2 regions of the Comamonas sp. GCA5 genome follow, and region 1 is predicted to be linked to the other one. Evidence: predicted binding sites of a transcription regulator. Region 1 holds the regulator's gene; the other holds the start of a gene.
The links. The regulator FNR, encoded in region 1, switches genes on or off when oxygen is low (the NO sensors DNR and NnrR bind a similar motif). The targets are predictions, from matches to a motif close to TTGATNNNNATCAA.

Region 2: SJH88_RS12000 (MBL fold metallo-hydrolase RNA specificity domain-containing protein) is a predicted target of FNR. The motif match lies at 1,248-1,261, and genes of this name have one in related genera.

What each region holds. Positions count from the first base shown of each region.
Region 1 covers NZ_JAZHFR010000012.1:22,966-27,313, forward strand. Annotated here, with positions in the region: gene SJH88_RS04845 (FixH family protein) at 1-235, shown strand, start outside; gene SJH88_RS04850 (hypothetical protein) at 481-786, shown strand; gene fnr (fumarate/nitrate reduction transcriptional regulator Fnr) at 856-1,581, opposite strand; gene hemN (oxygen-independent coproporphyrinogen III oxidase) at 1,787-3,166, shown strand; gene SJH88_RS04865 (sulfite exporter TauE/SafE family protein) at 3,172-3,891, shown strand; gene SJH88_RS04870 (cell division protein ZapA) at 4,222-4,348, opposite strand, start outside.
Region 2 covers NZ_JAZHFR010000047.1:11,158-15,505, forward strand. Annotated here, with positions in the region: gene SJH88_RS11995 (HD-GYP domain-containing protein) at 1-1,039, opposite strand, end outside; gene SJH88_RS12000 (MBL fold metallo-hydrolase RNA specificity domain-containing protein) at 1,358-2,782, shown strand; gene SJH88_RS12005 (SDR family oxidoreductase) at 2,926-3,708, opposite strand.

The DNA.
Region 1 (4,348 bases):
CGGCCATGTGTGGCTGGTGCTGGCAGGTCCTGCCATCGTGGTGGTGGCGGGCATTGTCACCTTGGTCATTGCCACGCGTGGCGCGGATCCGGTTGTGGACCCCGACTATTACCAGAAGGGCGTGAACATCAACGAGCAATTGCGCAACCCGGACAAAAGCCATGCGCCTGCGCACGCGGTGCGCAACCACGCCGCCACCCCTGCGGACGATTTGCCCAACCTGGCACCCAAGTGATGCGGCGCGCTGACAGGCCGTTTGTGCTGTTCTCGGCAGCACGGGGGCATGACCGCGCAGAGGGGATTGGCTTAAAACATAGCTGCTGGCGCATGTAATCAGTAGGTTTCAAATAGAAAACTATTTGAAATTCAATGGAATCAAGCGCTGGCAGCTATGTTTTTTTATTCAGTGTTTGTCCCACAAGCATGGTTCAGCGGCTGTGGACACAATTTAGGTACAACCTCTTGCGAAGGAGTGCTTTTATGTGGACACGACGCTGGATGTGGATTGGCTGGCCGGCCTTTGTGGCGGCCGGCGTGATGGAGATGCTGGTCTTTGCGGCGTTTGACCCGCACGACATGCTGTGGATGGGGCAGACGGTGGAGCTGTCGCGCACGGCCATCTACACCCTGGCATTCTTTGCGTTCTGGGCGGTCTTCGCCGTGGCCGGCTGGATGACCATGGTGCTGGCCCTGCCCAGCGCAGCGGTCAATGCCCAAGCCCAGGCGCCGTCGACTGGGCTTGGCGACCCCGAGCGGCTGCAAGCCTGCTATCCCAACAACGCTTGAATGAAAAAAGCCTTCCTGTTGATGCAGGAAGGCTTTTTTCGTGGACCTGCTCTGAGGCAGCGGCAGTGGTTATTTGTTGCAGTCTTGGTGGCTGTTAACCAGGCGTTGCAGCGCGGCGGTATCAAGAATGCGCACGTGGCGTTGTTTGACCTCCACCATACCTTCTTCGACGAACTTCGAGAAAGTGCGGCTGACCGTCTCCAGCTTCAGGCCCAGGTAGCTGCCGATCTCTTCGCGCGTCATGCGCAGCACCAGTTCCGACGACGAGAAGCCGCGTGCGTGCAGACGCTGCACCAGATTCAGGATGAAGGCCGCCAGGCGTTCCTCAGCGCGCATGCTGCCCAGCAGCAGCATCACGCCGTGCTCGCGCACGATCTCGCGGCTCATGACCTTGTGCACGTGGGTCTGCAGGGCCGTCACTTCGCGCGACACCTCCTCCAGCCCGTCAAACGGCATCACGCACACTTCGGCATCTTCCAGGGCCACTGCATCGCAGGTGTGGTGGTCATGCACGATGCCATCCAGACCAATGATCTCGCCGGCCATCTGAAAGCCTGTCACCTGGTCGCGACCATCTTCGGTAGCCACGCAGGTCTTGAAAAAGCCTGTGCGGATGGCATACAGCGATGTGAAGGGCTCCCCGTTGCGGAACAGCGTGCCGCCGCGCTTGACCTTGCGGCGGGTGGCCACAATTTCGTCGATGCGCTGCAACTGCTGCTCACTCAGCCCCGCGGGCATGCACAGCTCGCGCAGGTTGCAGTTGGAACAGGTTACTTTGATGGTTGGAGGGGTCATGTACTCGGACGCGGCGTGGTGCAGGCGATCTTGCGGGTCACGCGGTGCGTTAAAAGTCGGTAAAAAAAGAAGCTGTTACAACTGGGATTGCGGTGAATGATGCTTGTCAAAATTGTGGCATTGCTTGATCGCAGACCTCTTGATTCACGTCAAGGATGGTTGCGGGCCATTGGTGCACAGTCTAACAATCAAGGAAAAAAGATTCATGACTGTCGTCACACCCGAACTCCTGCGTCGTTACGACGTACCTGGTCCACGCTATACCTCTTACCCCACAGCAGACAGGTTTGTGGAAGCGTTTGGTGATAGCGACTATATCTTGGCTCTGAAGCAACGCAAAGTCGCTGCGGCTGCCAAGCAGCCGATGTCGCTGTATGTGCACATCCCGTTTTGCGAATCGCTGTGCTATTACTGCGCGTGCAACAAGATCGTGACCAAGCACCATGAGCGTGCGGCCACGTACATGCGCTATCTGGAGCGCGAGGTCGATCTGCACCTGCAGCACTGCGGGCGGGGGCAGGTGGTCAGCCAGTTCCATGTCGGCGGAGGAACGCCCACGTTCCTGTCCGATGACGAGTTGCGTGAGCTGTGGCAGATGCTGCGCGAGCGTTTCGCCTTTGATCCTGCTGGCGAGTATTCCATCGAGGTGGACCCGCGCACGGTGACGCGCGAGCGCCTGGCTGTGCTCAAGGAAGTTGGCTTCAACCGCCTGAGTTTCGGCGTGCAGGACTTCGATCCCGATGTGCAAAAGGCCGTGCACCGCGAGCAGCCCGCCGAGCAGGTGTTTGATCTGGTGGCCGCTGCGCGCGAACTGGGATTCCAGTCCATCAATGTGGACCTGATTTATGGCCTGCCCAAGCAGAATGCGCAATCGTTTGCGCGCACGCTGCAACAGGTGGCGCAACTGCGCCCGGACCGTATTGCCTTGTATGCCTACGCCCACTTGCCCGAGCGTTTCAAGGCCCAGCGCCGCATCCTGCAGCAGGACTTGCCGCCTGCGGCAGACAAAGTGAACATGCTGTCGGCGGCCATCGCGAGTTTCATCGACGCGGGCTACGTGTATGTGGGCATGGACCACTTTGCCTTGCCCGAGGATGCGCTGGCAGTGGCCAAGCGCCAGGGGCGCTTGCATCGCAACTTCCAGGGTTACAGCACCCAGCCGGATTGCGATCTGATTGCGCTGGGGGTTTCGGCGATCGGCCGCGTGGGGGCCACCTACAGCCAGAACGCCAAGACGCTGGAAGAGTATTACGACCTGCTGGACCAGGGGCGCCTGCCCGTGGTGCGCGGTCTGGCGCTGACGCGCGATGACTTGATCCGCCGTGCTGTGATCATGACCATCATGTGCCAGGGCGAGGTGCTCTTCGAGTCGATCAACAACGCATGGCTGATCGACTTCCCGCAGTATTTCGCGGCGGAAATCGCTGCACTCGAAAGCCAGCAGGAAGAAGGCCTAGTGGAAATCCAGGACGACTGCATCAAGGTGACCGAGAAGGGCTGGTTCTTCGTGCGCGGCGTCGCCCTGGTGTTTGACCGTTATTTGCAGGCAGATCGCAACCGGGCCAGGTTTTCGCGGATCATCTGATCCCTATGGCGCTTTCTCTGCTTTGGACGGCATTTTTCATGGGGCTCGTGGGTGGGCCCCATTGTCTTGCCATGTGTGCCGCACCCTGCCATGCCGTCATCCAGGGGCAGGCCCATGCCGTGCGCCTGCATGCCGGCGCCGCTGCAACAGCGCCCCGCGGCGTGCCTGGCTGGGCGGCCCTGCAATTCCACAGTGGGCGCTTGCTGGGCTACGGCATGCTGGGAGCGGTGGCTGCCCTGGCGATGGAGCAGGTGGCCTGGTTTTCTGACCGTACCTCCTTGCTGCACCCGGTGTGGGTGCTGATGCATCTGCTGATTCTGGCCTGGGGCTTGCTCATGGTGTTCCAGGGGCAGCAGCCGGCATGGCTGGAGCGCGCAGGTCGCGCGGCCTGGGCCAAGGTCCAACCGGTGCTGGCGTTGCCCGGCGGGGGGCTGCTGGCGGGCATCGGGTGGGCGCTGATGCCATGCGGCCTGCTTTACTCTGCCGTGCTGGTAGCCGCCCTGAGTGGAGGTGCTGTAGCAGGGGCTGGCAGCATGGTGGCGTTTGCCGTGGGGGGCGGGCTGTGGCTGTGGTCGGCACCGTACGCGTGGCGCTGGCTCAGCGGGCGGGTGCGCCGCTGGCGGGCAGAGTGGGGTACACGCGTGGCCGGTCTGATGCTGGTGGCGGTGTCGCTGTGGGCGCTCTGGATGGATTTGATCTTTACCCCTGCCATGTGGTGCCGCTAGGTGGCATACGGCGCCTCCGGCGCCGTGTTGCGACTGCTGTGGGGGCACTGTACCTGTGGACTCAAACCTGCTCGGGCGCCAATTCAATCTGCCTGGCAAAGCATGCGGTTGGTTTTTTGGGGGGAGGTGCCTGCGTCAAGGCGGTGAAGGTGTCTGCAAAGCCGCCGGGCCGTCAACCTGAACCGGGGGTTCAGGTGGGCGAGAGCAACCTAGCATTGGGTTCATCTGACGCGAGACGATCACGCTTGCTAGGCAATGTATCAAGCCCGTGCTCACAGAGCATTGGTTCAAGGCAATATAAAGCCCGGAGGATTGCAGACGGTTGTGATTTTACAGGGCTTGTGAACCGGCGGGTGGCAATTCCACGCGAATGTCATTGTCTAAATCGGCAGCGCTTGCGGTGGTGTCCAAGGTCGCTGCAACCGGCAGGCTGTCCGGGATGGTTTGAAAGGCGATT
Region 2 (4,348 bases), on a different contig from region 1:
TGCTGGCATCGCGGCGTTGCGGCGTCATGATGGGCATGCCGTTTTGGCTGTAGAGCGCCCACAACTCCATGGGTTCGCCCTTCTTGGGGCGTGAGCGAACGACGGCCAATTCATCGTTGGCCAGACGCACCATCGTGCCCGGTGGCAATGTGGTCAGTGCGCCGACGGACAGGCGCAGCAGCGCTTCGTCATACAAGCTGGCGCGTTGCAAGTACAGCGCCTTGAGTGCATCTTTGGGCAGGCGGCCTTCGCGGTTGGGCCGGGGTGTGACCATGGCGGCATAAGAGTCGGCAATCGCCAGCAAGCGGGCGCCCGGCAGCATGGCGTCACCGCTTATTCCATGGGGATAGCCGGTGCCATCCAGGCGCTCGTGGTGCTGGCGCACCAACTCCAGCCACAGCGGGTCATCCACACCGTTTTCCTGCAAAATTTCTGCAGAGCGGATGGGGTGTACACGTATCAAGGCGTTCTGGTTGGCATCCAAACGATGGGTTTGCATGTCGAGCTGGGCCTGCCAGGGCAGCAGTGCGATATCGCGCGTCAAGCTGGCGCAGGCCAGCGACAGGCGGGTAGGCGCTTCCAGCCCCATGTCGCGTGCGGCGATTTCTGTGAGTGCGCATCCCAGCAACTGTTGGATGACGATGTAAGGGGACTGCCTGTCAAGGTGGAATGCCGCCAGCAAGGCATCTGCATCATCGGCACAGGCTTGCATCACCGAGTGGGCCAAGCTGCGCACGATGTCGCGCAGCGCGGCTTGCAAAGTATGCGCTTGCAGATGCTGGTGCAGGCGCTTGAGGGTTTGGGCCAAGGCCTCTGCACGGCCAAACACGGGTTGCACCGAAGGCAGGCTGCTGGCCCGGAAGGCAAACTGGGTTTGCGTACTGGTGTTGCTCTGCGGCTCGATGAACGCCGATGCAATCGGGGTGGTTTGGATGTAGGCACCACGTTTGAGGAGCGAATCCAGGTGGCGGGGGATGCTGATGACGTAACCTTCTCGCAGCAGCAGATTGCCGTGCTCGTCGTAGAGCGACCACGGCAATGGTTTGTCAAGCAGTAACTCACTGAGCAGAACTCGGCGCATTCGGGGCTTTGAGGCGGATAAAAATCAAAAGCCGAGTTCTAAACCAATTACGTGACTTCTTAACAATTTGTAACGCAATGAGTGACAAGGGTCAAATGCAGGCAGTGCTCCAGCGTTTTGACGTATTGCGCAGACCATGCTTTGTGTACAGCAGGGGTTCGATGTCTTGATGTGTGTTAAGTGCTTTGCCTTGGGGTGGTCATTCCTGCTGTGCCTATCGGGCGGCAACTGTTAGATTGGGTGCATCGCTCTTTCGCGCTTTATGGCCTACGTTTTATGCACATCAGCTTTTATGGTGCAGCACAAGCTGTCACAGGTTCTTGTTTTCTGATTGAGGCGCACGGTTGCAACTTTTTGCTGGACTGCGGTATGGCGCAAGGTGGGCAAGAGGCCGATGCCCACAATGAAAATGCGTTCGCTTTTGATGTATCAAGTGTTGACTTTGTGGTGCTGACCCACGCACACATTGACCACAGCGGGCTGTTGCCCAAGCTGGTGGCCCAAGGGTTCAAGGGGCCGATTTACACCACGCTTGCCACCCAAGACTTGCTGGAAGTGCTGCTCAAAGACAGCGCGCACATCCAAATCATGGATGCCGAGCGTGCCGCTAGACGCAAGCGAGAGGGTAAAAAACACGAGCGTGATGTGCTGCCGCCGCTGTACTCGCTGGCGCATGTGGCGCGAACGCTGGAGCTGGTCAAAGCCAAGCCATATGGCAAGAAGTTTGAAGTACACCCCAGTGTCCAGGTGCGCTTTCAGGATGCGGGCCATATCTTGGGCTCAGCCATTGTGGAGCTGTGGCTGCGCGATGCCCATGGCCGCACGCAGAAACTGGTCAGCAGTGGTGACCTGGGGCAGCCTGGGCGCGTGATTTTGCGCGACCCCACACCAGTGCAAGAAGCCGATGTGCTGCTGATTGAGTCGACCTACGGCGACCGCCTGCACAAGGACAACGCCAGCACGCTCAGTGAACTGGTGGACATCGTGACCCGCACGGTGCCGCACGGTAATGTGGTGATTCCCGCTTTTGCCGTGGGGCGCACGCAAGAGCTGCTGTATCACTTCATCGATTTGATGCAGCAAGGGCGCTTGCCACCGGTGGAAATTTTTGTTGATTCCCCAATGGCCGTGGCGGCCACGGAAATCACCATGCACCACTTTGCCGTCTTTGATGAAGAGGCCAAGCAGCTCATGGGCACGGCACGCCAGCTGCCCGATGTGCAGCATGTGCACTTCATTCAGGATGTGGAGGAATCCATCAAGCTCAACCGCATCAAGAGTGGTGCCGTCATCATCTCTGCCAGCGGTATGTGCGATGCTGGTCGCGTGCTGCACCATTTGCGCAACAACATTGGCCGCCCAGAGTGCGCGGTGGTGATCTGTGGCTTCCAGTCCTATGGCTCGCTGGGGCGCAGGCTGGTGGACGGCGTCAAGCAGGTGCGCATGTTCGGTGAGCAAATTGATGTGCGTGCATCGGTGCATACGCTGGGCGGTTTTTCTGCGCATGCCGACCAAAAGGCATTGCTGGACTGGGCCGGCGCCTTCCATCCTGCGCCGCGCCACACCTATGTGGTGCATGGCGAACCGCAGGCCGCGCAGGCCTTGGCCAAGGAGTTGCGCAGCCAGCATGGCCATACGGTCACGGTGCCAGAGCTGGGCGAGCGCTTTGCGCTGCAAGGGTTGTCTGCAAACGGCTCATAAAAAAATAGCTGTTGGCGCTTGTATATGCTTGAATTCAGATGGTTTTCTCTCTGAAAGTAAGTATTGATAAGCGCTGATAGCTCATCTTTTATGCAGCTGTCTGCTGGTGCACGCAGCGCAGGCCAGGTAGCGGAGTGGCAGCCTTAGCCGGCTGACACTGGCATCACTACTCCCGTGATGCAACTGGCACAAGCGGGTGCCGCCAAAAACACATAGGCCGGGGCAATGTCTTCGGGCTGGGCCACACGGCCTAACACGGTGTCAGCGCCAAAGTTGGCGAAATCATCTTCGCTGCTGTTGCCCGGGGTCAGCGCAGTCCAGACCGGCCCGGGCGCCACGGCGTTGACGCGAATGCCGCGCTCGGCCACGTTCAGCGCCAGCGATTTGGTAAACGCATGCACCGCGCCTTTGCTGGCGGCGTAGTCCATGGAATAGGGGCAGCCGCTGATGCCAACCGCAGAGCCTGTGTTGATGATGCAGTCCCCACGCTGCATATGCGGCAAGGCGGCGCGGGCCATGTGGATGTAGCCGTAAATATTGGTCTGGAACGTGGCCGCCAGATTGGCATCATCAAGCTGCTCCAGGCTTTCTGCCTGTACAAGGCATGCCGCGTTGTTGACCAAAATATTGAGCGCACCAAATTTTTTGACCACCTTGCGCACCGCCTGTGTGCAGTACGCCGGGTCGCGCACGTCACCGGGCAGCAAGATGCATGCGCCCCCTTCAGCTTGCACATGCTGGCAAGTGGCTTTGGCGTCTTTGTGTTCGTTCAGATAGGCAATCGCAACATGGGCCCCTTCGCGGGCAAACAGCACGGCCACGGCGCGGCCAATGCCGGAGTCACCGCCGGTGATCAGTGCCGTCAGCCCTTGCAGCTTGCCGCTGCCGCGGTAGCGGGGGGCAGTAAACAGCGGCTTGCAGCCCATCAAATATTCTTGCCCCGGCGTAGTGCTGCTGGGCAGTGCATGGCTTTGCGCAGCGGCCGCGCATGCAGATTTTTTTGGGGTGGCAGGCGCAATCTGGGCGGGTGCTGCGGGTGGGGGTGCCATGTGCGCTCCTTGGGGCGGGGTGATAGTCGCGCCAGTTTTGCCACGTGGTGCCCACGGTCTTGGGGGCAAATGTTTACCACGCAGGTAGGAGAGCACCTGTTTCTGCAACTGCAGCGGGTGCGTGGATTGCCCGCTGCGCAGCTATTGCTACGCTGCAGCGCAAAACAGGCCATGGTCAGCTGGCACCAGATGCAGGGGGTGATAGCGTTGGGCAGCAGCCGCGGCTAGCAAGCGGAAAGCAGCCAAGGCATATGGAGCAAGATGCTGCCCCAGACCGGGTAGCTGGCCCGCCATGTGACGCTTTCACCTTGTGGCCGTATGCGGGGTTGCGGGGCGAATTCGGGTGGCGCAGGCATGAGGTCGGTAATGCACAGCAATGACGCCATCCAGAAATGAGAGGCTTGTGCGCTGTTTGTCAGCATGGCGTGCTCCGTGCTTCAACTTGGATAGCGCATCGTGCTTGCAGACTGTGACGATTTAAAGAACGGCGCGCTGGCGGCAGCTTCACCGCTATTTA